DNA from 2 places in the Amycolatopsis sp. NPDC104863 genome. Region 2 is predicted to be linked to the other one. Evidence: riboswitches for the same ligand, from Rfam matches in the RefSeq annotation. Region 2 holds a riboswitch; the other holds the start of a gene.

Region 1 (15,210 bases), on a different contig from region 2:
CGCGATCTGGGCCGCCGTCGGGAACAGGCGCGTCACGCCCCACTCGCCCGGCACCTCGTTGCCGAGCGCCGCGGGAACGCGGTCACCGAGCAGGGCGCGGAGCACCAGCTCGTCACCGTCGACCGTGCCCGGGACCCGGATGCCCGGCACGGCTTCGACTATCGGCGCCAGCGCCGCGTCGGCGCCGAGGACACGGGTGACCGCCGCGGGGTCGGCGTCCAGGTCGAGCAGCCGGCGCACCCGGCTGACCGCGCTGCCGAGGTCGCGCAGGTCGGTGAGCAGCAGCTCGCAGCGCACGTGGTCCGGCTCCGGCGTCAACCGGACGACGCCGCTGCCGTGGGCGAGCCGCAGCGTGCGGGCGTACGACGTCACCGTGACTTCCTCGACGCCCGGTACCGCGTAGGCCGCGAAGAAGCGAAGCAACCCAGGCGCGTCGAAAGGCGGCCTGAACGGCAACCGCAGGCTGAGGCGCGTCCCACTGACGTCGCCGTGACGTCCCCGTCGAGAAGCCGCGAAGGCGCGAAGCTGCGACGGCGTTGTCGCGAACACCTCGCGGATCGTCTCGTTGAACTGCCGCACGCTGGAGAAGCCCGCCGCGAACGCGACGTCCGTCAGCGGCAGCCCGGACATCTCGATCAGCAGCCGCGCCGAATGCGCGCGATGCGCCCGGGCCAGCGCCAGCGGGCCCGCGCCCAGCTCGGCGGTGAGCACCCGGCCGAGCTGGCGTTCCGAATAACCGAGGCGCCGCGCGAGGCCCGGCACACCTTCGCGCTCGACGGTCCCGTCCGCGATCAGGCGCATCGCCCGCGCGGCGAGGTCGGCGCGCACGTCCCAGTCCGGCGAGCCGGGCACGGCGTCGGGCAGGCACCGGCGGCAGGCGCGGAAGCCGTTGGACTGCGCGGCCGCGGACGTCGGGAAGAACCGGACGTTCTGCTCCTTCGGCGTCGACGCCGGGCAGGACGGGCGGCAGTAGATGCCGGTGGTGCGGACGGCCATGATGAACTGGCCGTCGAAGCGTGAGTCGCGGGCGGTGACCACGCGGTAGCAGCGCTCGGCGTCGCGCCAGAGTGCGAGCGTTTCGGTGACCATGGATCCGAGCATGCCAGCAGGTCAGCGCCATCGCTGGCGGAAATCCGACGCGGCGCTGGGCGCGTGGGGCCCGGCCGGGCGAGCCACGTAGACTGCGAGATCGTGAGTCTGACCCTCGGTATCGTCGGCCTGCCCAACGTCGGCAAGTCCACCCTGTTCAACGCGCTGACCCGCAACGACGTTCTCGCCGCGAACTACCCGTTCGCGACGATCGAGCCGAACGTCGGCGTGGTGCCGCTGCCGGACCCCCGGCTGGACAAGCTGGCGGAGCTGCACAAGTCGGAGAAGATCGTGCCGGCGGTGGTGTCCTTCGTGGACATCGCGGGCATCGTGAAGGGCGCGTCCGAGGGCGCCGGGCTGGGCAACAAGTTCCTCGCGAACATCCGTGAGGCCAACGCGATCTGCCAGGTCATCCGCGTGTTCGACGACCCGGACGTGATCCACGTCGACGGCCGCATCGACCCGTCGAGCGACATCGAGACGATCAACACCGAGCTGATCCTCGCCGACCTGCAGACGCTGGACAAGGCGCTGCCGCGGCTGGAGAAGGAAGCGCGGACGAAGAAGGAGAACAAGCCCGCGCTGGACAACGCGCAGAAGGCGAAGGAGATCCTCGACGCCGGACGCACGCTGTTCCAGGCGCAGAAGGAAGTCGACTTCGACGCGCTGCGCGAGCTGAGCCTGCTGACGACGAAGCCGTTCCTCTACGTCTTCAACGCCGACGAGTCGATCCTCACCGACGAGGCCCGCCGCGAGGAGCTGGCGAAGCTCGTCGCGCCCGCGGACGCGGTGTTCCTAGACGCGAAGGTCGAGGCGGAGCTGCTGGAGCTGGACGACGAGGAGTCGGTCCGCGAGCTGCTCGAGTCGGTCGGCCAGCCGGAGCCGGGCCTGTACTCGCTGGCCCGCGCGGGCTTCCACACGCTGGGGCTGCAGACGTACCTGACGGCGGGCCCCAAGGAGTCCCGCGCCTGGACGATCCCCCAGGGCGCAACGGCCCCCCAGGCGGCGGGCGTGATCCACACGGACTTCGAGCGCGGCTTCATCAAGGCGGAGATCGTCTCGTACGACGACCTGATGGCGGCAGGCTCGATGGCGGCGGCCCGGGCGGCGGGCAAGGTCCGCATGGAGGGCAAGGACTACGTCATGGCTGATGGCGACGTGGTGGAGTTCCGCTTCAACGTGTAGGCGCTGCGTGAGTCACCAGGTGCTGACGAGCGCCCTGGTCGCGGCGTCGGCATCCTGGCCCGAAATTCGGGCGACCATGGCGGTCTTCAACGCACGTGCAGCCTGCCCGAAGATCATTTCGGACGAGTTGACGAGGTCGAAGCCCGCGCGGTCGATCGTGAGTGTCCCCGCCGGAAGGCTTGGCCCTTCGTCGAGCGCGTCGGCCACTGCTCGGGCGAACTCACCGGGCAGCCCGACGGTGAACGGTTCCTTCCAGAGCTCGCTCGGGCAGGTCGGCTCCTCGTCGGCGTCGAACAGCCCGAAGGTCGCCACGGCGACGGCCAGCTGAGTCCGGTCGCCCTGGCCGGGCACGAACTGTCCACCGACAAGAGCGCGTGGAGCGAGACCGCCGAACCGTCGCAGGACTTCGACGTGCATCCGGATGGGGTTCGCCGGGACGCCGATCGCCGCCCGGGACGATCGCAGCCACTCCGCGGCCTGGTAGGCCGCGGGGTGATCGCCTTCGCCGATCGCGACGAGGCCGTGCCGTTCCACTTCGACGATCATCGTCACGCTCGATCACTGGTTGTTATTTTCATTGGACGCAGGATAAACTGCGCCCAATGAAAGCGTCGCCGAGCCTGCTGCCCCTGTTGCGTTCGCGCATGCAGGGTGAGCTGCTCGCGCTCGTCCTGCTGCACCCGGAGCGCGAGTACACCATCACCGAGCTCGCCGACGCCTGTGGTGTCACGCCCACCGCCGTCCTGCGGGAGGTCGAGCGGCTCGTCGAGGGCGGGATCCTGGACGCCCGGCGGGTCGGGCGGAGCCGGCTGGTCAAAGCCCGCACCGATACCCCCCTCTACCGGCCGTTGAGCGACCTCATCGCGGTCACCTTCGGGCCGATGCCGCTGCTCGCCGAGGCCCTTTCCGGGCTGGCCGGCGTGACCGAGGCCTTCATCTACGGCTCGTGGGCGGCGCGCTACCGCGGTGAACCCGGCCCGCCGCCCGGTGACGTCGACGTCCTTGTTGTCGGCTCGCCCGATCCGGACGAGCTCTTCGACCTGGCCGAAGGCGTGTCGCGGCAGCTGAACCGTGAGGTCAACGTGCACCGGATCTCGCCGGAGTCGTGGGCCGCGGAGACGGCGGATCCGTTTGTCACCAGCGTGCGTGAACGTCCGCTGGTCCCGGTGAACCTCGGCCAGGAGGCCTGATGCCCCAGTGGAACCAAGGACGTGAGCGGATCGACGCGTTCATCACCCGCGGTGCGATCGAGCACGTTCCGGCGTCGCGGGAGGCCGCCGAGGCCGAGCTCGTCCGCGCGCGCACGCACCTGGCTTCGGCGCTGCGGCTGAAGGAAACCGATCCGGAAGGCGCGTACACGCTGGCTTACGACGGCGCGCGGCGTGCGTTGGCGGCCGTCCTGCAGAACCAGGGCCTGCGTGTGACGAGCCGGGGTGGGCACGTCACCGTCTACGAGGCCGTTCTCGCTCAGCTCGACCCGCCGCTGGGGCACGTGCTGCGCCCCTTCAACCGGATGCGGGCCCGCCGCAACGAAGTCGCCTACCGATCCTCGGAGGCGCCTTCGCTGACGGCGGAGGACGTGGCGGCCGACGTCCCGAAAGTGGAGGCCCTCATCGAAGTGGCCGAGAAGGCGATCCCGAACATGCCGCGGTACTGACGGCGGCGGTTCAGCCGAGCAGGCCCATCAGGGCGATGGCGATCAGCACCACCGCGGGGGCGAGGGCGTTGATCCAGGCGCGCTGGGCGGCGGTGAGGGTGGCGGTGCTGTTCATGGCTCTTCCTAAGGCCGAATCCGATGCTTCCGCCCTGCTCAGCGCGCTGATCTTGCGGTTTGTTAGCGGCTGTGATCGAACTCACCGGCATCCGGGTGACGGCGGCCGCGGGCGGTGAACCAGAGCACACCGCCGGCCGCTGCCACCATCGTCGCGAATGCCGCCGTGCCGACCACGATCGCCTGCGTCATGTCTCGTCTCTCCTAGCAAAGTTGTTTACCGAGAGACGTCGAAACGGCCAAAAAGTGCACTGAGCGTAACCGAGGTCACAGAGAAGAAAGCACCGAGTCGATCTCGGCGGCCAGCGAGAAGTCCTTCTCCGTCAAGCCGCCCGCCGAGTGGGTCGAGAGGCGGAACGTCAGCGTGCGCCAGCGGATGTCGATGTCCGGGTGGTGGTCGGCCGCTTCGGCGAGCACCGCGACGCGGTCCACCACCTCGATCGCCTGCGGGAAGCTCGCCAGCTCCACCTCGCGGGAGATCACCGCGCCGGACCGGGTCCAGCCGGCGCCCAGTCGTCCGTCGGCTTCGGAGTCGCTCAAGATTTCCGTCATGTCTCCATGGTCGTACGTCCTGGACTACGCTGCACGGTTGCCACGGGAGTCCGGTCAGCCGGGCTGAGAGGCGGGTCACCCCGCGACCGTTCGCACCTGACCGGATCATGCCGGCGAAGGGAGGGCTCTTCCTCCTCGTCCGGTGAAAGTGCAGGAGGGTAGATGAAACGCAGGGCTGTTCGCGCCGCGACGGCCGTCGCCGCCGTCAGTGCCGTCGCCGCGGCGTGCTCGCTGTCGGACGGTGACGGTGGCACGCAGCAGACGCCCACCGTCACCCTCGTGACGCACGACTCCTTCCTGGCCCCGCAGGAGGTGCTCGACGCCTTCCAGAAGCAGTCGGGCATCAAGATCTCCGTGCTCAAGCAGGGCGACGCCGGATCGCTGACCAACAAGCTCGTGCTGACCAAGGCCAACCCGGTCGGCGACGTCGCGTACGGCGTCGACTCGACCTTCGCCTCGCGCGCGCTCACCGAAGGCGTCTTCGAGCCCTACACCAGCCCGGAGGCCGACCGCGGGCCGCAGCGCTACGCCGTCGACCCCGAGCACCGGCTCTCCGCGGTCGACGTCGGCGACGTCTGCGTCAACGTCGACACGAACTACTTCACGAGCAAGGGCCTCGCGGCCCCGGAGACCTACGACGACCTCGCCGACCCGAAGTACAAGGACCTGCTGGTCGCCGAGGACCCGGCGACCGCTTCGCCCGGGCTGGCGTTCCTCCTCGGCACGGTCGCCAAGTACGGCGAGGCGGGCTGGAAGGACTACTGGACCAAGCTGAAGGCCAACGGCCTCAAGGTCGTCAGCGGCTGGGAAGAGGCCTACACCAAGGACTTCTCCGGCTCGTCCGGCAAGGGACCGCGCCCGATCGTCGTTTCGTACGCCTCCTCGCCGGCCGCCGAGGTGGGTGACGACGGGAAGCCACGCACCAAGGCGCTGCTCGACACCTGTTACCGCCAGGTCGAGTACGCGGGGGTGCTGGCGAACGGCAAGCAGACCGAGAGCGCGCGCAAGGTCGTCGACTTCCTGCTGTCGCAGCAGTTCCAGGCGACGGTGGCCGCGAACATGTACGTCTACCCCGCGCGCCAGGGGGTCGACCTGCCCGCGGGCTGGGCGCAGGTCGCGCCGCTGCCGCAGAAGCCGCAGACGCTGCCCGCGGACCAGGTGCAGGCCGGACGCGAGAAGTGGATCGGCGAATGGCGCACGCTCGTGCAGTCCTAGCCCCACCACGGACGGCCCGAGGCCTCGGCCTGGCGCTGCTCGGCCTGGCCCCGATCGGCTTCCTGGTCGTGTTCTTCGCCTGGCCGGTGCTGGCGATCGTCGGCCGCGGGTTCGCCGCGGGCGGGCTCGACGCGGTCCTGGGCGACCCGCGGACCTGGCAGCTGGCCGGGTTCACGGTGGCGAGCGCGGCCGCGTCGACAGTGGTCGCCGTGCTGGCCGGGCTGCCCGTGGCGTTCGTGCTGGCCCGGGTGAAGCTGCCCGGCGTCGGCCTCGCGCGGACGCTGGTGCTGGTGCCGTTCGTGCTGCCGACCGTCGTGGTCGGGCTGGCGTTCCGGGCGCTCTGGCCGGACGGCGGCGTGCTGCCGATCGTGCTGGCCAACGCCTTCTTCAACGTCGCCGTCGTCGCGCGGACCGTCGCCGGGCTGTGGGCACGGCTGGATTCGCGGACGACCGACGCCGCCCGTGCGCTGGGTGCGTCACCGTGGCGGGCGTTCCGCTCGGTGACGCTGCCGGCGCTGGCGCCCGCGATCGCGTCCGCCGCGGCCGTGGTGTTCCTGTTCTGCGCCACCAGTTTCGGGGTGGTGCTGATCCTCGGCGGCGCGAAGTACCGGACTCTGGAGACCGAGATCTACCTGCGGACGGTCGACCTCCTGGACCTCTCGGGCGCGGCGGCGCTTTCGCTGATCCAGTTCGCCGCCGTGGTCGCCGCTCTCGTTCTCGGCGGCCTGGCGCGACGTCGGAAGGAAGGCGCCCGGACCGGGGCCGGCCAGGCGCGGCGCCCGCGCGGCGGTGAGTGGTGGGCTGTCGGCGTCGCTGGAGTCGTCCTGGCTCTGGTGCTGACGCCGATCGTCGCGCTGCTCGCCGAGTCGGTGTCCAGCTCGGACGGCTGGAGCTTCGCCGGTTATCGAGCGTTAACCAGCACTGGCGAGAAGGGCGCGCTGCAGGTCTCCGGCTGGGACGCCGCGGTGAACTCGCTGAAGGTGGCCGTCGACGCGACGCTGCTCGCGATGGTCGTCGGGGTGCTCGCGTCCGTGGTGCTGGTGGCGCTGCGGCGGTCGCCGACCCGGGCCGCGCGCGGGCTCGGCGAAACCATGGACGCCGTGCTGATGCTGCCGCTCGGGGTGTCCGCGGTGACCGTCGGGTTCGGGTACCTGGTGACGCTCGACGCGCTGCCCGGCGACCTCCGGACGTCGCCCTACCTGGTGCCGCTGGCCCAGGCGCTCGTGATCATCCCGCTGGTCGTGCGGATGGTGCTGCCGGTGCTGCGCTCGGTCGATGTCCGATTGCGGCAGGCCGCCTCGACGCTCGGGGCGAGCCCGCTGCGGGTGTGGCGGGAGATCGACCTGCCGCTGACGCTGCGGCCGCTGGTCGCCGCCGCGGGGTTCGGGTTCGTCGTCGCGCTCGGCGAGTTCGGGGCGACGAGCTTCCTCGCGCGGCCGACGGCGCCGACGCTGCCGGTCGCCGTCGCGTCGCTGATGGCGCGTCCGGGGGAGCTGAACAACCAGATGGCGTACGCCGCGTGCGCGCTGCTGATGCTCGTGACGGTGCTGGCGGTCGCGCTGATCGACCGGCTCGGGGCCGCGCGCGGCCGGGTGGGAGAGTTCTGATGGCGCTGTCGGTGCGGGACCTGACGGTCCACTACGGATCGTTCACGGCGGTGCGCGACGTCCGGCTGGACATCGCCGACGGCGAAGTGCTGGCGCTGCTCGGCCCGTCGGGCTCGGGCAAGTCGACGCTCCTGCGCGCGATCACCGGGCTCGAGCCGTCGGCGCGCGGCACGGTGAGCTGGGACGGCGACGACCTCGGCGCGGTGCCGGTCCACCGCCGCGGCTTCGGGCTGGTCTTCCAGGACGGCCAGCTGTTCGGCCACCGCGACGTCGCCGCGAACATCGCGTTCGGCCTGCGGATGCACGGCGTTCCCCGCTCCCAGTGGGCTTCGCGGGTGGCCGAGCTGCTGGCGCTGGTGGGGCTCTCGGGCTTCGAACGCCGGCGCGTCACGGAGCTGTCCGGTGGGCAGGCGCAGCGGGTCGCGCTGGCCCGGGCGCTGGCGCCGAAGCCGCGGCTGCTGCTGCTCGACGAGCCACTGTCCGGTTTGGACGCCGGGTTGCGCGAGCAGCTGGCGATCGACCTCGCGGACCTGTTGCGGCGCAGCAAGATCACGGCGTTGCTGGTGACGCACGATCAGGAAGAGGCGTTCACACTGGCCGACCGGGTTGCGGTGCTCGACGCGGGTGAGGTCCCCCAGGAGGGCGCGGTCCGGCGCGTGTGGCGCAACCCGGCGGACGACGACGTGGCGCGGTTCCTCGGCGTGACGACCTTCGTGGCCGGCGTCGCGGCGGGCGGAGTGGTGCACACGGAGCTGGGTGACGTCGCGCTCCCGGACGTCGACGACGGCCCGGTCCGGCTCGGCCTGCGGCCGCATGCTTTGCGGGTGGCCGCGGAAGGCGTGCCGGGCGAAGTCGTGGCGGCGGTGCACCGGCGGGAGCACGTCCGGCTCGTCGTGAAGCTCGCGGAGTCCACAGTGGACGCGGTCGCGCCGGCGGCGTCGGACCTGCGGGCCGGGGACGCGGTGACGCTGGAGTTCGACCCGGACGGCGTCGCGCTGGTCGGCTGACTCAGCCGGCCCAGTGCGCGAGGAGGTCCAGCGCGGACTCCGACGGGCTGCCGGGTTCCGCGGTGAAGGTCACCAGCCGCTGGCCCGAGGAGTCCGGCAGCTCGAAGTTCTCGAACCGCAGCGTCAGCTCGCCCGCGACCGGGTGGCGGAAGCGCTTGCGCCCGTGCGTGCGCTGCTGCACCACCCGGCCCGACCACAGCGTCCGGAACGGCTCGCTCCGCAGTGTCAGCTCCCCGATGAGGGTCGCGAGCGCCTGGTCGGTCGCGTAGCGCGCCGCGACCAGCCGCAGCTGGCCGACGGTGGCGCGGGCGACGTCGGGCCAGTCCGGGAACACCTCGCGGCTCGCCGGGTCGAGCAGGCAGAACCGGGCGAGGTTGCGGGACGGCGTCGCCGCGAAGTCGAAGAACAGCTGCGCGGACAGCGGGTTCCACGTGAGGACGTCGAGCCGGTGGTCGAGGACGAGGGCGGGGACGCGGTCCAGCTTCGCCAGCAGCTGCACGAGCTCCGGGCGTGCCCGGCGGGCCGACGGCGGCCGGGCGGGCCGGGCCGACGCGAGGTCGTGCAGGTGACCGCGTTCGACGTCGTCGAGCCGCAGGGTCCGGGCCAGCGCGTCGAGGACCTCGGGTGACGGGCCGCGCGCCCGGCCCTGCTCCAGGCGGACGTAGTACTCGACGCTGATCCCGGCGAGCTGCGCGACCTCCTCGCGCCGCAGGCCGGCCACCCGTCGCCGGGGGCCGGTGAGGATTCCGCTGCCGGCCGGTGTCGCGGCTTCGCGGCGCGACTTCAGGAAGCGGCCCAGTTCCCGGTCCATGCGTGCCAGTGTGCGGCTTTTCCGCGCCGCGGGCCTGGCCCTGCTGGTACCAGGAACGACGGACCGTCCCCACGACAGGGGCTGGGACCGCATGCCGGTGCACGGCAAGCTCGGCCGGGACGAAAGGACTTCCCATGTGCCACAGCACCGAAAGCCGCCCGCCCGCACCGCCGATCCGGGGCGAGGTGGCGGCGGACGGACCCCTGACGCTGACCTCGAGCGTCGAGTTCCTCGCCCACCACGCGGTGCCCGCCGCGCCGAACGGCCGCAAGATCGTCCTGTTGCCGGACGTCCGCGGGGTGCACGCCTTCTACCGCGACCTGACCCGCCGGTTCGCCGAAGCCGGGTTCGAGACGGTCGCCGTCGACTACTACGGCCGCACCGCGGGACTCGGTGCGCGGGACGACGCGTTCGACTGGGAAAGCCACCTGCCGCAGGTGCGGCCGGACGACGTCGCGGAAGACGTCGCCGCCGCACGGGACTTCCTCGGCGACGGGCCGGTGTTCACCGTGGGCTTCTGCTTCGGCGCCGGTCAGTCGTGGCGGCTCTCGGCGGCGGACCTCGGCCTCGCCGGGGTGATCGGCTTCTACGGCCTGCCGAAGCTGGTCGAGGACGTCGTCGACGACCTCGAAGCACCGATGTTGCTGCTGCTGGCCGGCGAAGACGTCGCGACGAGCCGCGCCGAGTTCGACGCCTTCACCGGTCCGCTCGACGCGGCCGGCGTGCCTTACGAGCAGCACGTGTACGCGGGCGCGCCGCATTCGTTCTTCGACCGGTCACACGCGGAGTGGGGCGAGGCCTGCGACGACGCGTGGCGCCGCATCCTCGCCTTCACTCAGCCGTCGCGAGTGGACAGTCGTGCGTAGGCCAGCGACAGCCCGATCACGATGTAGCACGCCGCCCGCAAAGCACCCTCACCCAGCATCTGCGTGCCCATCGGGTCCTGCAGGACCTCCGCCGGGGCCATCGACCAGTCCTTCGTCAGCAGGAACGGGTGCAGCCAGTCCAGCGACGAGAGGAACCCCAGGATCGTGAACACGATGTCGGCCGCCAGGACCGAGGCCACCACCAGCATCGGGTGCTCGGTCCAGCTGGAGATCGCCAGCGCCACCGCGCCGACCGCCCACAGCTGGAGCACCACCCAGGCCGCCATCAGCAGGATCCGGGCCAGCGCGCCGCCCAGGGACAACGTCGTGCCGGACAACGTGAACAGCGAGTCCGTGCCGTTGATGATCAGCCCGGTCACCACGCCCGTCACGCACATCGCCAGCACCGAGACCACCGACACCGTTGCGACGCCGAACGCCTTCACGGCCAGCAGCCGGCCGCGGCCGACCGGGGCGATCAGCCAGCCGCGCAGGGTGCCGTGGGCCGTCTCGCCCGCGATCGCGTCCGCGCCCGCCATGGCCGAGGCCAGCGGCAGGAGCAGGGCCAAGGACATCACGACCGCCGCGATCGGCAGCACGAACGCGTTGTTGACCGCGGACGCCAGCAGCGCCCCGCCGCCCTCGTCCGGGCCGCCCCCGCCGGCCGGGGTGTCGTCGACCAGCGTCAGGCCGATGCCGATGATCACCGGGATCAGCGCCAGCAGCCCGAGCACGGCCAGCGTGCGCGGCCGCCGGAAGATCCAGCGCAGCTCCGCGGCCAGCAGCCGCGGCAGGGGCACCGTGTCGTGGCCCGTGCGGGCCACCGGGGCCTCGAGTACCGCCGTCATTCCGCCCCCTCCGTCAGCCGCGCGAACAGGTCTTCCAGCCCGGTGCGGGCCCGCGTCGCCTCGTGGACCGCGACCCCCGCGCCCACCAGGACCTGCAGCACCCGCGGCGCTTCCGTCGCCGTCAGGTCGGCGCGGACGCCGTCCGGCGTGAGCCGCGCGCCGATCCGGTGCTCCCGCAGCACTTCCACGGCCTGCTCGGCGTCCGGCGTGCGGACCAGCAGGGCCGCGTTCCCGGACTCCAGCAGCTCGGCCAGCTCGCCCTGCGCGACGACGTTCCCGGCCTGCAGCACGGCCACGTGCGTGCAGGTCGCCTCGACCTCGGCCAGCAGGTGCGACGACACGAGCACGGTCACCCCGTCGGCGTGCAGCTCGGCGACGATCCTGCGGATCTCCCTGGTACCAGCAGGGTCGAGGCCGTTGGTCGGCTCGTCGAGCACGACCATCTTCCGCGGCACGAGCAACGCCGAGGCGAGCCCGAGCCGCTGCTTCATGCCGAGCGAGTAGCCCTTGTAGCGCCGCCGCGCGGCGGCGGTCAGCCCGACGCGCTCCAGCGCGGAGTCCACGGCGGACGGGATCCCGGACGACGCCAGCCGCGGTTCGGCCGCGGCGAAGCGCAGCAGGTTGTCGCGTCCGGAGAGGAACGGGTGGAAGCCCGGGCCTTCGACCAGCGCGCCGACGTCCGGCAGCGCGTGCGCCGCGGCTTCGGGCATGCGACGGCCGAGCAGCTCGACCTCGCCCTCGGTCGGCCGGACCAGGCCGAGCAGCATCCGGATGGTGGTCGTCTTGCCCGAGCCGTTGGGCCCGAGCATCCCGACGACGGCGCCTTCCGGGATGTCGAGGTCGACGTGGTCCACGGCGACGGTGCTGCCGTAGACCTTGCGCAGTCCCCGGGTGCGCGCGGCGAGGGGAACCGCCGGGGCGGACGCCTCCGAAGAGACGTCCGCCCCGGACTCCACAGTGGTGCTGGTCACTTCTGACCCAGCGCTTCGTAGAGGACCTGCTCCGGCACCGCGCCGGCGGCGAACCGGCCGTCGTCGGTCAGCACCGCGGTGCCGACCTTCGTGGTGACGAGGTAGCCGCTGCCCCAGGCGCCGTTGACCTTCTTGGCGAAGCGCTCGAGCAGCGCCTTCGGGTCGGCGTTGGCGCCACCGCGGCGCTCACCGGACTGCTGCTTCGGCGCCGCGTTCAGCGCGTCCGCCGGGACCTTGCCCGTGACGACGGTGTCCCAGCCGTCGCCGACGACCTTGGTGTCCTGCTTGGCCTGCTCGGCGAGGTCCTTGTCCTTCTGGTCGACCGTCGGCGTCTTCTCCTGCACCTTGGCGCCCTTCGGCGGGGTGAAGGTGAAGAGGTCGGCCGGCTGCTGGGTGAACTGGATCTCGGTGAACGCGACCTCCAGGGCCGGCGTCGACGTCCCGTTGCTCAGCACCGACACGCGCAGCGGCATCCGCGTCTGCGAGTCGACCGCGACGCGGATCTCGCGCAGCAGCGTCCGCTCGGTCGGCTTCGGCGTCAGGACCAGCTCGTAGGCCGGGCGGTCCGCGACCGTCGCGGTGCCGTCGACCGACACCGTGCTGCTCTCCCGGACCTTCGCCAGCAGCTCGGTGCTCGCCGCGACCGGGTCGGCGGTCTTGTCGCTGCCCGCGCCCTTCTGCTGCGCGACGTCGGCCGGGATGGTCACCTTGGTCGCGGTGTTCGTCTTGGAGCTGTAGTCCCAGACGGTGGTGCCGTTGTGGACGACGGTCTCCTGGCTCGCGCCCTGCGTGACCGCCAGCCGGCTCTTGCCCGCGCCGTCGGTGAAGATGTGCGCCGAGTCCATGTTCAGCGCCGACGCCCCCGGCACCGCGTTGCCCACGGCGGGCAGGCCCAGGTCGTTGCTGACCTTCACCGTGCCGTCGAACGCGCCCGGCTTCGCCTTCACGACCGACTGCACGAGGTCCTCGGCGCTCACCTGCGGCAGCGCCGGCTTGTCGTCGGCACTGGCCGGCATCGCGACGAACGCGAGCCCGCCGGCGCCGAGCGCGGTGCCGACGACCGCGGCGGTGATGCCCTTCGTCTTCGGTTTCATGCGTCTCTCCCTGTGGTGTCCCGGGCTCGAGTGTGCCCGGCTCCCTGGCCACGACGCTTCCCTCTCGAGGCTGAGATACCCCTGAAGGTTCTCCCTTCCACGCTGAGATCGTGCTGAGAGATCCCACAGGACCTGCGCAAACCGGCCATGATGAGGAGCGTGAAACCTCGGGTGCTGGTGGTCGACGACGAACCGGGCGTGCGGAAGGCGCTGCAGCGCGGGCTGCGCGCGGAGGACATGGACGTGGTCACCGCCGCGGACGGCCCCACCGGCCTGCAGCTGGCGGGCACCGGCTCGTTCGACGTCATCCTGCTCGACATCATGCTGCCGGGTTTGTCCGGTTACCGCGTGCTGGAGCGGCTGCGCAAGGACGGCGTCACGACGCCGGTGCTGCTCGTCTCGGCCAAGGACGGCGAGGTCGACCAGGCCGACGGCCTCGACCTGGGCGCCGACGGGTACCTCGTCAAGCCGTTCTCCTTCGTGGTGCTGGTCGCGCAGGTCCGCGCGGTGCTGCGCCGCGCCGGGCCGGAAGCGGGCCGCGGCACGCTGAAGCTCGGCGCGCTGGAGGTCGACCGCGGGCTGCGGCAGGTGCACTGGAACGGCGAGGAGGTCGGGCTGAGCCCCCGCGAGTTCGCGCTGCTCGAGGTGCTCGTCGGGCGCGCGGGCACGGTCGTCACGAAGGACGAGCTGCTGCGCGCGGTGTGGGGTGAGGAGCAGGCCGTGACGCGCAACCTCGTCGAGGTGTACGTCGGGTACGTGCGGCGCAAGCTCGACGCCGTCGGCGCGGGCGCGCTGCTGCGGACCGTGCGCGGGCACGGCTACCTGGCCTCGGACGCCCAGCTCGACGAGGTCATCACCCCGTGATCCCGTGGTGGCGGGGCCGGTCCCTGCAGGTCCGGATCACCGTCCTGGCCGCGACGATCACCCTGGCCTGCCTGCTCGGGCTGGCCGCGCTGGCCGCGGCGAAGCTGTCCCCGCTGCTCATCGACTCGGTCGACCGCGAGCTGGCGGGCGCGCTCGGCCCGGCGAGCGCCGAGGTGGGCGCGGGACGGCCGCTCTCCGGCGCCGCGCCGGTGACCCTGCGGGTGCTGGACATCTCGGGTGCGCCGGTGGACGGCGGCACACCGTCCGGGCTGTCGCCTTCGGACGTCTCGACGCTCAAGGCCGGCCAGCCGGTCCAGGTCGACGGCGCGCGGTACCTCGGCACGGTCGTCAGCGCGCCGGACGGGGCGCAACGGCTGGTCGTCGCGGGCGCCGGCCTGGTCGGGTTCTCGGCCGCGGTGCACTACGGCGGGGTGTGGCTGGTGGTCGTCGCGTCGGTCGGCGCGCTGGTCGCGGGCCTGGCGACGTGGCTGGTGGTGCGGCTGTCGCTGCGGCCGGTGGCGCGCATGCGCGGTTCGGTGCGCTCGCTGCCGCCGGGCGCGCGGCTGGCCCTGCCCGACTCCCACGACGAGCTGCGCGCGCTCGCGGAGGAGTTCAACGCGCTGCTGGAGCGGCAGGAGCAGGCGAGCGACCGGCTCCGGCGCTTCACCGGCGACGCCGCGCACGAGCTGCGGTCGCCGGTCGCCTCGATCCGGGTGCAGGCCGAGGTGGCCGTGACGAACCCGGATCCGGAGCTTTCGCAGGAGACGTTGTCGGACATCTTGACCGAGGCCGAGCGGCTCTCGTCGCTGCTCGACGGGCTGCTGTCGCTGGCCCGCTCGGACGCCGGAGAGGTGCCGGCCGCGGAGCCGGTCGAGCTGGTCAGCGAGGTGCGCGCGGCCGTCGCGCGGCTGCCGGCGGGAGCGCCGGAGACGCGGGTGAGCAACGCCGTCGCGCAGGCCTGGGCGTCGTCCGCGCACGCCGAGGTGGAGCTGGTGCTCGACAACCTCCTGCGCAACGCGTGCCGCTACGCGCGTGGCGAGATCGTGGTGTCGGTGCTGGCGTCGCGGGCGTCGGTGCGGGTGGTCGTCGACGACGACGGCCCGGGCATCGCGCCGGAGCACCGAGAGAAGGTGTTCGACCGCTTCTACCGGATCGCCGACGACCGGGCCCGGTCGTCCGGCGGGACGGGACTCGGGCTGGCCATGGTGGCGGAGACGGTCCGGCGGCGCGGCGGGCGCGTCCAGGTGGGGGAGTCACCGGACGGCGGCGCGCGGTTCGTGGCCGTCTGGCGTACGGCCGCGGGCGGGGAAGCGTGACGGCTCGGCGAGGC
Region 2 (15,210 bases):
CGACGACGTGGAGCACCTCCGGCCCGCCGAGGGTCTCCTGGGTCACGATGCGCATGCTTGTCTCCTTCGTGCTGAGGGGGTCGCCTCCTATACTCGGACGGGTAGGCACTTTTCGCCAGAAGGCACTTATTCGTAAAGTAGGTACCCAATGGAAACCACCTGTGACCAGGACGGACCCTGGGACGTTTACCTCCGCAGCTGCCCGTGCCGGGACGTGCTGGACCTGCTGGCCAACAAGTGGACGGCGCTGGTGCTCGGCGCGCTGGCCCGCCGGCCGCACCGGTTCGGCGAGCTGCGCCGGGCCGTCGACGGCATCAGCCAGAAGATGCTGACCCAGAACCTGCGCCAGCTGGAGCGCGACGGCTTCCTGACGCGCACGGTGTACCCGACGACCCCGCCGACGGTGGAGTACGCGCTCACGGACATGGGCGCGGAGGTCGGGGCGCACCTGGTGGCGCTGAGCGCGTGGTCGCAGGCCAACTTCGGCCGCATCCGCGCGGCGCGCGAGACCTACGACGGCCGGGAGCTGCTGCCCGTCCGCTGATGGCCGGCGGGGTTTCGCCGCGCGTTCACCTCACCGTCGTCGCCGCTCCCTAACCTCCGGATAACTCGTCCGAACCAATTATCTGGAGGGTTCATGCGGAGACTGTTCTGCCTGGTCACGGCGTTGGTGGCGGCCGCCGGGCTGACCACCGGCGTCGCTTCGGCGGCGGCGAAAACGCCCAAAGTGCTCGTGATCGGGCTCGACGGCACGCGGTTCGACAAGCTCCTCGCGGCGGACACGCCGAACGTGCACGCGCTGGTCCAGCGCGGGTATTCGTCGCGCAGCTCCCTGTACGGCAGCGGGATGGCGCCGACGCTCAGCGGGCCCGGCTGGTCGTCGATCCTCACCGGCGTCTGGCCCGACAAGCACCTGGTGAAGGACAACGCGTTCACCGGCAACAACCTCGCGGCGTACCCGAGCTGGCTCGCCCGGGCGGAGACGGCCAACCCGGCGCTCGACACGTACGCGGCGGTCGACTGGAAGCCGATCGGCGACAAGATCCTGCGCACGGGCCAGGACCGCAAGTACGTCCTGGACGGCGACAGCGCCGGCTACGAGAACACGGACCCGCAGATTGCGGCCGACGCGGAGAAGCACCTCAAGCAGGACAAGGCCGACGCGTCGTTCGTCTACTTCGGAGAGACGGACGAGGCGGGCCACGCCCACGGCGCCGACTCGGCGGAGTACGCGGCGACGTTGCGTTCGGACGATGCCTACATCGGACGGTTGCTGGCGGCGATCAACGCGCGTGCTTCGTACGCGTCAGAGGACTGGCTTGTCATGCTGACGACGGACCACGGCCACACGGGCCCGGGCGGCCACGGCGGGGACAGTCCCGAGGAGCGCATGACGTTCGTGATCGCGGCGGGTGGCGCGGTGCCTGTCGGCACTCCGGCGGTGGCGCCGAAGATCGTCGACATCGCGCCGACGGTGCTGCGCCACTTGGGTATTTCGTCTTCTTTGGACGGTTACGCGCTGGGCTCGCTTCCCGTGGATCCCTTCGATTCCGCGGTGTTGAAGTCGCGTGTGGACGAAACGGGCGTGCCCGCCTCGGTGCCGGGCTGGACGCACGACGCGCCTTCCGGGTGGAGTGTGCGGAACGCGTCGGGCATGCCCGCGGGCGTCACGGAGTGGCAGGGCTGGGCGTTCACGAACGACGACTTCTGGACGCGCACCGCGCCGGGCCAGGAGCGTGAGGCGAACGTCCGGTCCCGCGGTGTCTTCGCGGTGGCGGACCCGGACGAGTGGGACGACAAGGGTTCGCCGTCGTCACGGGGGACGTTCGATTCTTCGCTGGTGTCGCCGTCTCTGCCGGTTTCGGGTAGGTCCACTGTGGACGTAGGGTTCGTGTCGCACTACCGCCAGGACGGCACCCAGCGAGGCGCGCTGACGGTGTCCTTCGACGGCGGCGCGGAGAAGACGCTGCTCGCCTACGGCCCGGAGTCGTCGTCGGCCAACCGGGGTGGAGACGTCCTGTCCCAGCCGACGGCAACCTCGGTGGCGATCCCGGCGGGCGCCCAGACGGCCCGCTTCACGTGGCGCCTGTATGCGGCCGGCAACAACTGGTACTGGGCGGTCGACGCCCCGCGCCTCACGACCCGCTGACCCCGTCGTGAGTGGTAATTCGGGTTCTAACCCTAATTACCACTCACGACGAGTGCGGTAGGTCCCACCAGTGCGGCTGCTCGATGTCGGGAGTGTCGGGGAGCGGGAAGTAGAAGGGCACGCCGAGCCGGTCCGCGACCGCCTGACCCTTCTCCCGCGCTTCGTCCCGCACCGACCGGGTGCGGTCGAGGTGCGGCACGAACCGGCCGAGACAGGCCAGTTCGAAGTCCGGGTCCTTGACGACCGCGCACAGCTCGGTGTGCCACCCCCGGGAATCGCCGTCCCAGGTTATCTCGATGGCGAGCGGGGTCAGGCCCCGCGCCGAGACCTCGGCGAGCATGCCGTCCACGGTGTACTCCGGCGGCGGTTTCAGCAGGCCGCGCTCGTGCAGGAGAGCGGTGCGGAAGCCCGCCAGCCCCTTGCCTTCGTTGATCCCCGGCACCGGGTCGAGGCCCGACTTCTCCCGCAGGGCGAGGATCGCGTGCACGAAGTGGCCGTCGGCGAGCAGGCCGTCGATCTCGGCGCGCAGCTCCTCGGACAGGGCCGCCCACAGCTCGTCGGGTTCTCTCACCCGCTCAGTCTGGCAGCACCCAGAACGGCGACACCGGTCCGACCCCCGCACCGAGCGGATAGGCCTCCGCCACGCAGCGCTCGATGAACTTCTTCCCCGCCGCCACCGCGTCCGGCACCGAGGCACCCTTCGCGAGCCCCGAAGTGATCGCTGACGCCAGTGTGTCGCCGCCGCCGTGGGTGTTCTCCGTCGCATACCGGGGGCCGCTCAGGGAGATGAACGAACTGCCGTCCGACAGCAGGTCCACGCACTCCGCCGAACCCGTCATGTGGCCGCCCTTGACGAGGACCCAGCGGGAACCGAACTCCAGCAACGCTTCCGCCGCCGCGCGCTGAGACACTGCGTCCACAACGGACACTCCCGTCAGCAGGCGGACCTCGTCCAGGTTCGGGGTGATCAGGACCGCCCGCGGGAACAGCTCCGTGCGGATCGCCTCGAGCGCGTCCTCGCGCAGCAACGAATGCCCGGTCATCGACGCCGCCACCGGGTCGACCACCAGGGGGATCTCACCGCCGACCTCGTCGAGGGTCTTGGCCACCGCGCGGATGATCTCCGCCGTGGCCAGCATGCCCGTCTTCGCCGCGCCGACGCCCATGTCGGACGCCACCGCCTTGATCTGCGCCGCGACGACGTCAGCCGGGATCTCGGTGAAACCCTGCACACCCAGCGAGTTCTGGACCGTGACCGCCGTCAGGGCGACCAGGCCATGGACACCGTGGGCGAAGAACGTCCGCAGGTCCGCCTGGATGCCCGCACCACCGCCGGAGTCCGATCCGGCGATGGTGAGGGCGGTGGGCGGAGTCACGGCTGGACCACGGGCAGGTAGACCTGGCCGCCGGACTCGGTGAACTCCGCGGACTTCGAAGCCATCCCGGCCTCGATCGCCTCCACAGTGGACAGTCCGTGCTCCTCGGCGTACTTGCGGACGTCTTGCGTGATCCGCATCGAGCAGAACTTCGGGCCGCACATCGAGCAGAAGTGCGCGGTCTTGGCCGGCTCGGCGGGCAGCGTCTCGTCGTGGAACGCGCGCGCCGTGTCCGGGTCGAGCGAGAGGTTGAACTGGTCGTTCCAGCGGAACTCGAACCGCGCCTTGGACAGCTCGTCGTCCCACTCCTGCGCGTACTGGTGCCCCTTGGCCAGGTCGGCGGCGTGCGCGGCGATCTTGTACGTGATCACGCCGGTCTTGACGTCGTCGCGGTTCGGCAGGCCCAGGTGCTCCTTCGGCGTGACGTAACACAGCATCGCCGTGCCGTACCAGCCGATCTGGGCCGCGCCGATGGCGGAGGTGATGTGGTCGTACGCCGGCGCGATGTCCGTCGCGAGTGGACCGAGAGTGTAGAACGGAGCTTCGCCGCAGAGCTTTTCCTCCAGCTCGACGTTCTCCTTGATCTTGTGCATCGGCACGTGGCCGGGCCCCTCGATCATCACCTGGACGTCGTGCGAGCGCGCGAGGTGCGTCAGCTCGCCGAGGGTCTCCAGCTCGGCGAACTGGGCGCGGTCGTTGGCGTCGGCGATCGAGCCCGGACGCAGGCCGTCGCCCAGGGAGAACGTGACGTCGTACTGCCGCAGCAGCTCGCAGAGCTCCTCGAAGTGCGTGTACAAAAAGGACTCCTGGTGGTGCGCGAGGCACCAGGCGGCCATGATCGACCCGCCGCGGCTGACGATCCCGGTGACGCGCCGCGCGGTCAGCGGGATGTAGCGCAGCAGCACGCCGGCGTGCACCGTGACGTAGTCCACACCCTGCTCACACTGCTCGACGATCGTGTCGCGGTAGACCTCCCACGACAGCTTTTCCGGTTCGCCGTTGACCTTTTCGAGCGCCTGGTAGATCGGCACGGTGCCGACCGGGACCGGCGAGTTGCGGATGATCCACTCGCGCGTCTCGTGGATCCGTTTGCCGGTGGAGAGGTCCATGATCGTGTCGGCGCCCCAGCGGGTCGCCCACACCATCTTGTCGACCTCCTCCTCGACCGACGACCAGACGGCCGAGTTGCCCATGTTGGCGTTGATCTTCACCAGGAAGTTCTTGCCGATGATCATCGGCTCGGACTCGGGGTGGCGCCGGTTGACCGGGATCACCGCCCGGCCGCGCGCGACCTCGTCCCGGACGAACTCCGGCGAAACCCGTTCGCGGGCGGCGATGTACTCCATCTCCCGCGTGACCACGCCCTGTTTGGCCCACCCGAGCTGGGTGTTGTGCTCACGCCCGTCGGCCCACCCGGCGCGCAGCCGGTGAAGTCCACTGTGGACGTCGATCGACACTTCCGGATCCGTGTAGGGGCCGGAAGTGTCGTAGACGTCGAAGTGTTCGCCGTTCGAGAGGTCGATGCGGCGGGCGGGGACACGCAGCCCGGATTCGGTCTGGTGGTACACCTTGTGCGAGCCCGTGATCGGGCCGGTCGTGACATTCAGGGCAGCATTGTTTTCGAGCGTCGTCAACGACTTTCACTCCCTACGCCGGCATTACCCGGTCAGGTTCATGCGGTCGGTGACGCCGGGAGAACCCCAGTCACCCTCTCAGCCCGCCATGGCGCGAGCTCCCGCGTTGGTGTTGTGCCACCGACCATGCCACGCCGGGGCGCGATACTCAAGTCACCCGACCAACTCGGCCGGAGTGGCGTAGACGTCGACCATGGCTCCGTTGCGCAGCACGGTGATCGGCAGTGCGGTGCCGATCACTTCCGCGAACAGCTGCCGCTGGATGCCCTGCGCGTCCGAGACGCGGGTGCGCCCGACGGTCAGCACGAGGTCGCCGGCGCGCAGCCCGGCCAGCGCGGCGGGCCCGCCCGCGACGACTTCGCGCACCCGCAGCCCGGCGGTCTGGCCGGTGCGCTCGGCGATGTCGTCCGGCAGCGGCGCGGGCACGCCGACGACGCCGAGGTACGCCCGCCGCACCCGGCCTTCGACCACGAGCGTGTCGATGATCCGGCGGGTGGTCGTGTTGATCGGCACGGCGAGCCCGAGCCCGACGCCGGCGACCGCGGTGTTGATCCCGACGACCCGGCCGGTGGAGTCGGCGAGCGCGCCACCGGAGTTGCCGGGGTTGAGCGCGGCGTCGGTCTGGATGACGTCTTCGATCACGCGCCCGGCGCGGCCGTGGCGCACCGGGAGGGCCCGGCCGAGCGCGCTCACGACCCCGGCGGTGACCGTGCCGGAGAAGCCGAGCGGGCTGCCGATGGCCACCACGAGCTGCCCGACGACGAGCTGGTCGGCGTCCCCGAGCTCGGCGGCCGACGGCGTCTCGCCGCGCGCCCGCAGCACGGCGAGATCGGACAGCGGATCGGCGCCGACGACGTCGAACGGCACTTCGCTGCCGTCGGCGAAGGTCGCGACACCACGCCGGTGGTCGTCGACGACGTGGGCGTTGGTGAGCAGGTGGCCGTCCTCGGCGAAGACGACGGCCGAGCCGCTGCCGCGCGCGAGCTGCACCCCGGCGACGTGCGGGGTGACGGTCCGGGCGACCGTGCTCACCGCGCGCGAGTACGCGTCCATCGCGTCTTCCATGGGCACCTCGATTACACCGTTGCAGGTACTACAAGTCTGCGCTCGAAACCGGCCGGGGGGAGTTCGCTGTCCGTGAACCGCCGACCGGACCAGTGACGGTCAGTGGTTCACCGGATCGGACCATGCGCCCGTGAAGGATCGGCGAGACACTTCCAGGCGCTTCTGTAACGGTGCAGAAGTGACTTTCTGTGGGGTTGATATGCGCAAACTCATGTTCGGCGCCCTCGCCGGGCTGCTGGTCACCGGGCTGGTCCCGGGGATCGCGGCGGCCCAGGGAGAGGCGCCCGGCGCCCCGGGCACCCATCCGAGCTGGCTGCCCGCGAACAAGACCGGCTTCGGCACCGCCCACAACCGGTCGAGCAACGTCTGGTTCACGCTCCAGGGCGGGCAGCTGTCCGAGGTCTACTACCCGGACCTGTCGACGCCGAGCGTCCGGTCGATGAACTTCGTCGTCACGGACGGCCGCAGCTTCGCCGACCTCGACTACGCGGAGAAGTCGCAGCAGGTCCGCCGGACCGACGACGACAGCCTGACCTACGAGCAGACCATCACCGACGACCAGCACCGCTGGCGGCTGCGCAAGACCTACGTCACCGACCCGGCCGCCACGACGGTGCTGGTGGATGTCGACTTCCAGTCTCTCACCGGGCGGCCGTACCAGCTCTACGCGGTCGCCGACCCGGACCTGACCAACGACGGCTCCGACGATTCGGCCGCGCGCAAGGGTGACGCCGTCACCGCGTCGGACGCCACGAACGCCGCCGCGCTCACCGCGAAGCCCGCCTTCGTGCAGACCAGCGTCGGTTACGCGGGCAGCTCCGACGGCACCGCGCAGCTCATGACGACGTTCAAGCTGAAGACCTACGACACCGCCGCGAAGGGCAACGTCGTGCTGACCGGGCAGACGAGCGCCGACGGCGTCCGGAACCGGCACGTCACCCTCGCGCTCGGCATGGGCGCGAAGGCGTCCGACGCGCTCGGCAGCGCGCAGGCGTCGCAGCGACGCGGCGTCCGCGACATCACGCGCGCCTACGACCGCGGCTGGGAGCAGTACCTCCATGGGGTCAGCAAACCGCCGTCGTCGCTGAAGACCGACAGCGAGCGTGACCTCTACAAGGCGTCGATGCTGACGCTCGCCGCGAGCGAGGACAAGCACCACCCGGGCGCCTTCATCGCGTCGCCGAGCATGCCGTGGCGCTTCGGCAACAACGACCCCGAGTGGTCGCCGTCCGGCACCTACCACCTGGTCTGGCCGCGGGACCTCTACCAGATCGCGACCGGGCTGGCCGCCGGCGGCGACACCGCGGCCGCGAACCGCGCGGTGACCTACATGTTCGGCACGCAGCAGCAGGCCGACGGGCACATGCCGCAGAACAGCCGGGTCGACGGCGTGCCGTACTGGACGTCGGTCCAGCTCGACGAAACCGCTTTCCCGATCGTGCTGGCCCAGCAGCTCGGACGCGCCGACGTCTGGCCCGGCGTGCGCAAGGCGGCCGAGTTCCTGTTGTCCTACAAGGGACCCAACGGTCAGGCGTCGCCGTGGACCCAGCAGGAGCGCTGGGAGGAACAGGACGGGTGGTCGCCGTCGACGATCGCGTCGGTGATCGCCGGGCTCGTCTGCGCGGCGGACCTCGCCACGCACAACGGCGCTTCGGCGGACGCCGCCCGCTACCTCGCCGCGGCGGACAAGTTCAAGGCCGACCTGCCGAAGCAGACGATCACGACGAACGGGCCACTGTCGAAGGACCCGTACTTCGTCCGGCTGACCAAGGACGCCAACGCGAACGCCGGGACGACGTACAACCTCGGCAACTCGAGCGTCACCATGGACCAGCGCGCGGTCACCGACGCCGGGTTCCTCGACCTCGTGCGGCTCGGGATCTACCGCGCCGACGACCCGGTGATCCGCAACAGCGTCCGCGTCACCGACAAGGAGATCGCGTTCACCACGCCGACCGGGCAGTTCTGGCACCGGTACACGAAGGACGGTTACGGCGAGCAGGCCGACGGCTCACCGTGGGACTACACGTTCCCGGCCGAGAGCCGCACGACGTTCGGCCGGCTCTGGCCGCTGCTGGCGGGGGAGCGCGGCGAGTACGAGCTGACGCTCGGCGACCCGGCTTCGGCCGCGCGGCGGCTGCGTGACCTCGGCCGGGTGAGCAGCTCGGCGGAGACCATGCCGGAGCAGGTGTGGGACGAGAACCCGCCGTCCGGTCAGACGGGCTTCCCGGTGGGCACGCCGAACGCGTCGGCGACCCCGCTGGCCTGGACGCACGCGCAGTACGTCCGGCTGGCCTCGGACGTCAAGGCGGGCTCGACCCTGGAGACGCCGAAGGTGGTCCGCTGCCACTTCCTCGGCTGCTGAAGATGTCGTGAGTGGTAATTCGGGTTCTAACCCTAATTACCACTCACGACCGGCCGGGGTCAGATGACGGCGCCGTCGTCTTCCGGGGTGCGCGGCGGCAGCCACGACAGGCCCGGGACGCCCCACTTGTTCGCCTTCAGCATCTTCTTCGCCGCGCGCGCGTGCCGGCCGACCAGGCGGTCCAGGTAGATGAACCCGTCCAGGTGGTCGGTCTCGTGCTGCAGGCAGCGGGCGAAGTAGCCGGTGCCCTCGACCTCGATCGGGTTGCCCTCGATGTCGGCGCCGGTCACCTTCGCCCACTTCGCGCGGCCCGTCGGGTACGACTCCCCGGGCGCCGAGAGGCAGCCCTCCCAGTCGTCGTCCGGGTCCGGCATGGTCTCCGGGATCTCCGAGGTCTCGAGCTTCGGGTTGACGACGACGCCCTTGTGCCGCACGCCCTCGTCGTCCGGGCAGTCGTAGACGAACACCCGCAGGTCGAGGCCGATCTGGTTGGCCGCGAGGCCGACGCCCTCGGCGGCGTACATCGTCTCGAACATGTCGTCGACGAGGGTGCTCAGCTTCTCGTCGAACTCGGTGATCTCCCGGGTCGGCTGGTGCAGCACGGGTTCGCCGGCGATCACGATGGGGTGGATGGTCACGACCACGCAGTTTAGTCGGACCCTTCTGGTAGACCTGCACCAGACCGTGACGCGCCGACGCGGATGCCCACGTCGGCGGCCGCTTCCGTGGTTGAATGGCGCCCGCGGAGGAGCTAGGTCTGATTCGCCATGACGCCCGATTGAGAGGGACTCGGATGGACGCCGCGGAGTCGATGGCTGAGCCGCAGCCGTCGCCGCCGAAGCCCGTGCCCGGCCTGACCGAACGCGAGGTCGAGATCCTCGCGTTCGAGCGTCAGTGGTGGCGACACGCCGGGGCGAAGGAGAACGCCATCCGCGAGCGCTTCGATCTGTCGGCCACGCGCTACTACCAGCTGCTCAACAAGCTGCTGGAGAAGCCGGAGGCGATCGAAGCCGACCCGATGCTGGTGAAGCGGCTGCGCAAGACGCGCGCCGCCCGGCAGCGCAAGCGTGGCGCCCGGCGACTGGGGATCGAGCTGAAATGAGCGTGTTTTCGGGGATGTCCCGGCCGATGAAGGCCGCGGGCGTCGTTCTGGTCGGCGTGGCGATCGTGGCCGCCGTGATCGGCGGGATCTCCGCGCTGAGCGGGGGTGACGGGTCGAACGAGGCCGGGCCGAGCGGCACGGCCACGCAGCCGGGCACGTCCGGGGGGACGTCGGCGCCGCCGACCTCACCGTCGACGCCGCCGTCGACGACCCCCAGCCCGACGTCGCCCACTCCGCCGTCGCCGACCACCCCGCCCCCGGGGCAGCCGACGTCCGGCCAGCCGGGTCAGCCCGGGCAGCCGGGTGGCGACCAGCAGGCGGGCAACAAGTGGGTGACCGTCCGGGTGTTCAACAACTCGACGATCAAGGGCCTGGCGGACCGCGCGGCGGACGACTTCCGCGGCGGCGGCTGGACGGTCAACGAGGTCGGCAACTACTCGCAGGGCACCATCCCGACGACCACGGCGTTCTACCGGCCGGGCACCGACGAGGAAGCGGCGGCGAAGCAGCTCGCGCAGGAGTTCGGGATCAAGGCCGAGCCGCGGTTCCCCGGGATAGAGAGCGCGACGCCGGGCTTGATCATCATCGTGACGAAGGAATACCAGTCCGGCCACAAGGGCAGCTGACGATCTTCCCCCGAAGGGGCGTCACCCGCGGGTGACGCCCCTTTTTCACTCTCCGGCCTGGGTTTTCGCGTACGCCTCGAGGGTCGCGAGCTGGGCCGGGTCGAGGCTCGGCCGGACCGCCTTCCTCGCCGCGTCCAGGTGCGCTGCCGTGACTTCGCGGGCCTCCAGGGACTCGCGCATCGCCGTCAGGGCCGCTTCGCGGATCAGCGCCGCGCAGTCGGCGGCCGAATAACCGTCCAGAGTGGACGCGATCTCCGCGAGGTCCACATCAGAGGCCAGCGGGGTGTTCTTCGAGCTGGCCACCAGGATCGCGGCGCGGGCCTCGGCGTCCGGCGGTGGCACGTAGACACGCCGCTCGAGCCGTCCCGGCCGCAGCAGCGCCGGGTCGACGAGCTCCGGCCGGTTCGTCGCGCCCAGGACGACGACCTCGCGCATCGGCTCGACGCCGTCGAGCTCGGTCAGCAGCGCCGCGACCACACGATCGGCGACGCCGGAGTCCGACGACTGCCCGCGGCGCGGGGCGAGCGCGTCGATCTCGTCCAGGAAGATCAGCGACGGCGCGGCCTCGGCGGCCCGGCGGAACAGCTCCCGCACCGCGCGCTCGGACTCGCCGACCCACTTGTCCATCAGCTCGGCGCCCTTGACCGCGAAGACGTTCAGCGCGCCGGTGCCGGCCAGCGCGCGCACCAGGAACGTCTTGCCGCCGCCGGGCGGCCCGTACAGCAGCACGCCGCGCGGCGGTTCGACCCCGAGCCGCGCGAACGAGTCCGGGTACCGCAGCGGCCACAGCACCGTCTCGGTGAGCGACTGCTTGACGTCGACCATGTTGCCGACGTCGTCCAGGGTCAGCCCGCCGGTCGCCAGGTTGTCCGAAGTGGACAGCGACACCGGGCGGACGGTCGCCAGCGCGTCCAGCAGGTCCTGCTGGGAGATTCGCGGCTCGGCCGTCTCACGCTGGCGCAGCGCGGCCCGCAGCGCCGCGTCCCGCCGCAGCGCGATCAGGTCGGCCGCGACGAACCCCGGCGTCTTCTCGGCGAGGACACCGCAGTCGATGCCCGAGTCGAGCGGGACGTCGCGCAGCAGCACGTTCAGCAGCTCACGGCGGATCTTCGCGTCCGGCAGCGCCAGGCCGAGCTCGCGGTCGAGCAGGTCGGCGGCGCGCAGCCGCGGGTCGGCGGACTCCGCGCGGGCGGTCGTCGCGACGACGGCGAACCGCTCGCGCCGCAGGGCCGTCCGCAGCTCCTCCAGCACGACCGTGGCCACCGGCGGCGGGGTGGCCGCGGGCAGCAACGCGTCGACGTCGGTGAGCAGCAGCACCGCGGGCTCCTCGGCCGCGCGGATCGCTTCGCGCAGGCGCGCTACGGCGATGTTCGGGTCCAGCACCGCGAGGTTCGGCGCGGCCACCGGGACCACGCGGATGTCGGCGTCACTCGCGACCGAGCGGACCAGCGTCGCCTTGCCGACCCCTTCGGGCCCGGACAGCAGGACGCCGAGGTGGGCGGGCGCGCCCAGCCGCGCGAGCAGCTCGGGCCGGTGGAAGGCCAGGTCGAACCACTCGGCGAGCTTGCGCGCGGCGGCTTCGGCGCCGATCAGGTCGGCCAGCGGCACGGCCGGTTCGGCGGTCTCTTGGACGGTGATTTCGTCTTCGACGATCTCCGCGTCGATCCACTCCTCGGCCGCGGTGACGGCGGAGGTGCGGACGAGCGCGGTCGCCGTGCGGGGCGTGGCGGGCTCGGGGGCGGGGCGGGCGCCGTCCCGCCAGACGACCACAGTGGACGGCCCGACGGCGACCGCGCCGGCCGGCTCGGTCGCGGTGACGGTGAGCAGCTCGTTGGTCCAGGTCGCGCCGATCGCGCGGGAGAGCTGGCCGCGCAGGCCGGCCGCGTCGGACCCCGGTGACGGCGCGAGGTCCTGCGGCAGCAGCGAAACGGCGTCACCGACGGTCAGGACCTTGCCGATCAGGGCGAGCCGCAGCATGTGCGGGCTGACCGAGACGCTGGCCAGCCGCGAGCCCGCGACGGTCACCGTCTTCGCCGCCGCGACCTCGGCCGGCGCGACCACGACCTCGGCGCCTTCGGTGACGCCGAGGTTCGACATGGTGACGTCGTCGGTGAGCAGCACCCCCGGCACGTCGGCCTCGTCGGTCGGCGCGGCGAGGGCGGCGCTGACGCGGGCGCCGGTGAGGTGCACGGCGTCCCAGGCCCGCAGGCCCAGCGCGTCGAGGACTTCGGGGTGCAGCCGGACGACGCCGCGGCGCGTGTCCAGCGCGGACGGCGTGTGCCGGACGGTCAGCGTGATCTGCGGGTGGCTCACGCCGTTCACCCTAGCGATCCGGCGGCCGCGCAGGAGGTGATGGACGGGCGGAACCCGTGTCGACCCTCCGATCACGCGTGATGCCCCGCCAATCACGCGTGATGCCTCTCGGGTCACGCGTGATGCCCCTCGGGTCACGGGTGGACGCTGTGTCGGCCCGGTCGGTTCGCGTGATCAGGGACCGATCTCGCGTGATTGGGGACGTGACTCGCGTGACTGGGAGCGTGACTCGTGTGATCAGCGGGCGATCTCGCGTGATTGGGCGGGCATCACGCGTGATTGGAGGGGCATCGCGCGTGTCTGGATGGACGACACGCGTGTCTGGATGGACGACACGCGTGATTGGACGGACGACACGTGTGATTGGAGGGTCGACACGCGTGATTGGGGGGTCGACACGGTTACTTGCGGCGGAGGCCGATCTGGCGCCAGGAGCGGCGGCGCTGGCCGTTGCCGTTTTCCGAGGTGCCGCGGGGGGTGCGGACCGTTTCGCCGGTGCGCGGCAGGCGGACCGCGCGCATCGCCGCGCCCGCGACCCGGCGGCGCAGCGGCGGGCGCAGGCCCAGTCGGCGCGGGGAACGGGCCCGGCGGATCGCGCGGCGCTCGCGGGGCGGGACCGTCCAGGCCTCCGGGTGCGCGGCCAGCCAGCGGTGCCGGTAGACCGAGTACGGGATGTGCGCCAGGTACAGCACCATCGCCACGAGCAGCGCGACCAGCGGGAACTGGATGATCGCCGCGGCCAGCAGCGCGACGCCGAGCAGCAGGGGCGCGATCGCCTTTGCCGGGGCCTTGACCGTCTTCAGCGACAGCGTCGGGATGCGGCTGATCAGCAGGGCCGCGATGGCGATCGTCCACGCCCACACGACGTACTGCGAAGACCACCAGCCGTCGCCCCACTGCAGGTACGCCACCAGCGGCAGCATCCCGAGCAGACCGCCCGCGGGCGCCGGGACGCCGACGAAGAACTCACTCGCGTACGGCGGCTGCTCGGTGTCGTCCAGCAGCGTGTTGAAGCGCGCCAGCCGCAGGATCATGCAGACGGCGAAGATCAGCGACGCCACCCAGCCGATCCGGTCGGCGCCCGTCTGCCACACGTAGATGACGAGCGCCGGCGCGACGCCGAAGGAGATGCCGTCGGACAGGGAGTCCAGCTCCGCGCCCATCTTCGACGTCGCGTCGAGAAGGCGGGCGATCCGGCCGTCGAGGCTGTCGAGCACCGCCGCGATGCCGATCGACGCGATCGCCATCGAGAAGTTCTTCGTCAGCGCGAACTGCACGGCCGACAGGCCCGCGCACAACGCGAGGACGGTGATGGCGTTCGGCAGCAGCCGGACGCCGGGGGTGGTCACGCGGACCATCGATCAGCCCTTCGCAGGCGAGTCAGGGAGTTCCGCGATCACGGTCTCACCGCCGACCGTGCGCTGGCCCTTGGCGACCAGCACGCGGGAACCCGGCGGGAGGTAGAGGTCGACCCGGGAGCCGAAGCGGATGATGCCGTACGTCGCGGCCGCGCCGACCTTGTCACCCTCGCGGATCTCGCAGAGGATGCGGCGCGCGACCAGCCCGGCGATCTGCACGACGACGAGCTCGTGGCCGTCTTCGGTACGCATCAGCACGGAGTTGCGTTCGTTGTCCTCGCTGGCCTTGTCCAGGTCGGCGGAGAGGAACTTGCCCGGCCGGTAGGCGACGCGCTCGATCACGCCGTTCGCCGGCACGCGCTGGACGTGCACGTCGAACACCGAGAGGAACACCGACACGCGCATCCGCGGCTCGGCGGGCAGGCCGAGCTCGGCGGGCGGGACGGCTTCCTCGATCAGCGACACGAGCCCGTCGGCCGACGCGAGCGCGACGCCGTCACGCGGCGGCGGGACCCGCTTCGGCTCGCGGAAGAACGCGGCCATCGCGACGGTCGTGAGCGCGCCGAGGACGCCCAGGCGCTTGGAGAACCGGCGGGCCAGCAGCGTCGCCGCGACCCCGCCCGCCACGAACGGGCGACCGGCCGGGTGCATCGGCGGCAGCGTTTCGCGGGCGAGCTGGAGGGCGTGCGCGACTGGGTTGCCGGCGGGCTCCGGCCGGGTGCCGCTCATGGTCGGGTCCCCTGGTTTCGTGTCGGAAGATCGGGTCGGCGCCGGGTCCGGCCGCCGCGTACGGGCGCCACCACGCTACCGCTGCCCCAGGTGAACGTGTCCGCGCGCCCCTGGGTGGCTCCTCCGCGAGGGTGTCCCCACAGCGGGTGGGAACGACCACATCCCGGTAACACAAAGTCGAATTCGGCGACAACTCTAAGTAGTTGACGCCGTTCGGGGCGCTGCCGCCGGGCCTGGGGAGGGCAACGATGACCGACCACCGCGATGCTGCCGAAGCTCGCCTCGACGAGCTGCTCGGCGCGTGGCGGACGGAGATCGACGAAGTGCCGATCCCGTCCTTGGTGGATCCGGTGCGCGCCGTCGACGTGGTCATCGAAGCGAAGAACGGAGGCCGGGTGCATGCGCCCCCCGACGGCGCAGGCACCCGGCCACCGGGTGGTGCGCGTGACGACGAATTTTAACGGCTGGGACGCCGTTGATCAGCGTTCATCCG

Evidence for each region. Region 2 has a riboswitch for thiamine pyrophosphate ahead of thiC (phosphomethylpyrimidine synthase ThiC). Riboswitches for the same ligand answer to the same signal wherever they lie in the genome.
Region 1: it holds a riboswitch for thiamine pyrophosphate, as region 2 does, so the genes downstream of both, ACZ63J_RS44690 (thiamine ABC transporter substrate-binding protein) here and thiC (phosphomethylpyrimidine synthase ThiC) in region 2, are expected to answer to the same signal.

The regions. Positions count from the first base shown of each region.
Region 1 is NZ_JBVJOW010000011.1:195,812-211,021, reverse strand. It holds gene ACZ63J_RS44725 (AlkA N-terminal domain-containing protein) at 1-1,089, opposite strand, end outside; gene ychF (redox-regulated ATPase YchF) at 1,192-2,274, shown strand; gene ACZ63J_RS44715 (hypothetical protein) at 2,287-2,820, opposite strand; gene ACZ63J_RS44710 (ArsR family transcriptional regulator) at 2,877-3,464, shown strand; gene ACZ63J_RS44705 (hypothetical protein) at 3,464-3,931, shown strand; gene ACZ63J_RS44700 (hypothetical protein) at 4,109-4,237, opposite strand; gene ACZ63J_RS44695 (4a-hydroxytetrahydrobiopterin dehydratase) at 4,313-4,597, opposite strand; TPP riboswitch at 4,630-4,737, shown strand; gene ACZ63J_RS44690 (thiamine ABC transporter substrate-binding protein) at 4,760-5,812, shown strand; gene ACZ63J_RS44685 (ABC transporter permease) at 5,788-7,419, shown strand; gene ACZ63J_RS44680 (ABC transporter ATP-binding protein) at 7,419-8,426, shown strand; gene ACZ63J_RS44675 (helix-turn-helix transcriptional regulator) at 8,428-9,237, opposite strand; gene ACZ63J_RS44670 (dienelactone hydrolase family protein) at 9,372-10,103, shown strand; gene ACZ63J_RS44665 (ABC transporter permease) at 10,073-10,951, opposite strand; gene ACZ63J_RS44660 (ABC transporter ATP-binding protein) at 10,948-11,922, opposite strand; gene ACZ63J_RS44655 (LolA family protein) at 11,919-13,016, opposite strand; gene ACZ63J_RS44650 (response regulator transcription factor) at 13,164-13,880, shown strand; gene ACZ63J_RS44645 (ATP-binding protein) at 13,877-15,196, shown strand.
Region 2 is NZ_JBVJOW010000004.1:653,497-668,706, forward strand. It holds gene ACZ63J_RS24720 (NADP-dependent oxidoreductase) at 1-55, opposite strand, end outside; gene ACZ63J_RS24725 (winged helix-turn-helix transcriptional regulator) at 149-544, shown strand; gene ACZ63J_RS24730 (alkaline phosphatase family protein) at 638-2,149, shown strand; gene ACZ63J_RS24735 (hypothetical protein) at 2,193-2,720, opposite strand; gene thiD (bifunctional hydroxymethylpyrimidine kinase/phosphomethylpyrimidine kinase) at 2,725-3,525, opposite strand; gene thiC (phosphomethylpyrimidine synthase ThiC) at 3,522-5,159, opposite strand; TPP riboswitch at 5,153-5,274, opposite strand; gene ACZ63J_RS24750 (S1C family serine protease) at 5,313-6,224, opposite strand; gene ACZ63J_RS24755 (glycoside hydrolase family 15 protein) at 6,424-8,589, shown strand; gene ACZ63J_RS24760 (peptide deformylase) at 8,649-9,227, opposite strand; gene ACZ63J_RS24765 (DUF3263 domain-containing protein) at 9,383-9,691, shown strand; gene ACZ63J_RS24770 (LytR C-terminal domain-containing protein) at 9,688-10,317, shown strand; gene ACZ63J_RS24775 (AAA family ATPase) at 10,363-12,630, opposite strand; gene pssA (CDP-diacylglycerol--serine O-phosphatidyltransferase) at 13,032-13,988, opposite strand; gene ACZ63J_RS24785 (phosphatidylserine decarboxylase) at 13,992-14,717, opposite strand; gene ACZ63J_RS24790 (hypothetical protein) at 14,966-15,178, shown strand.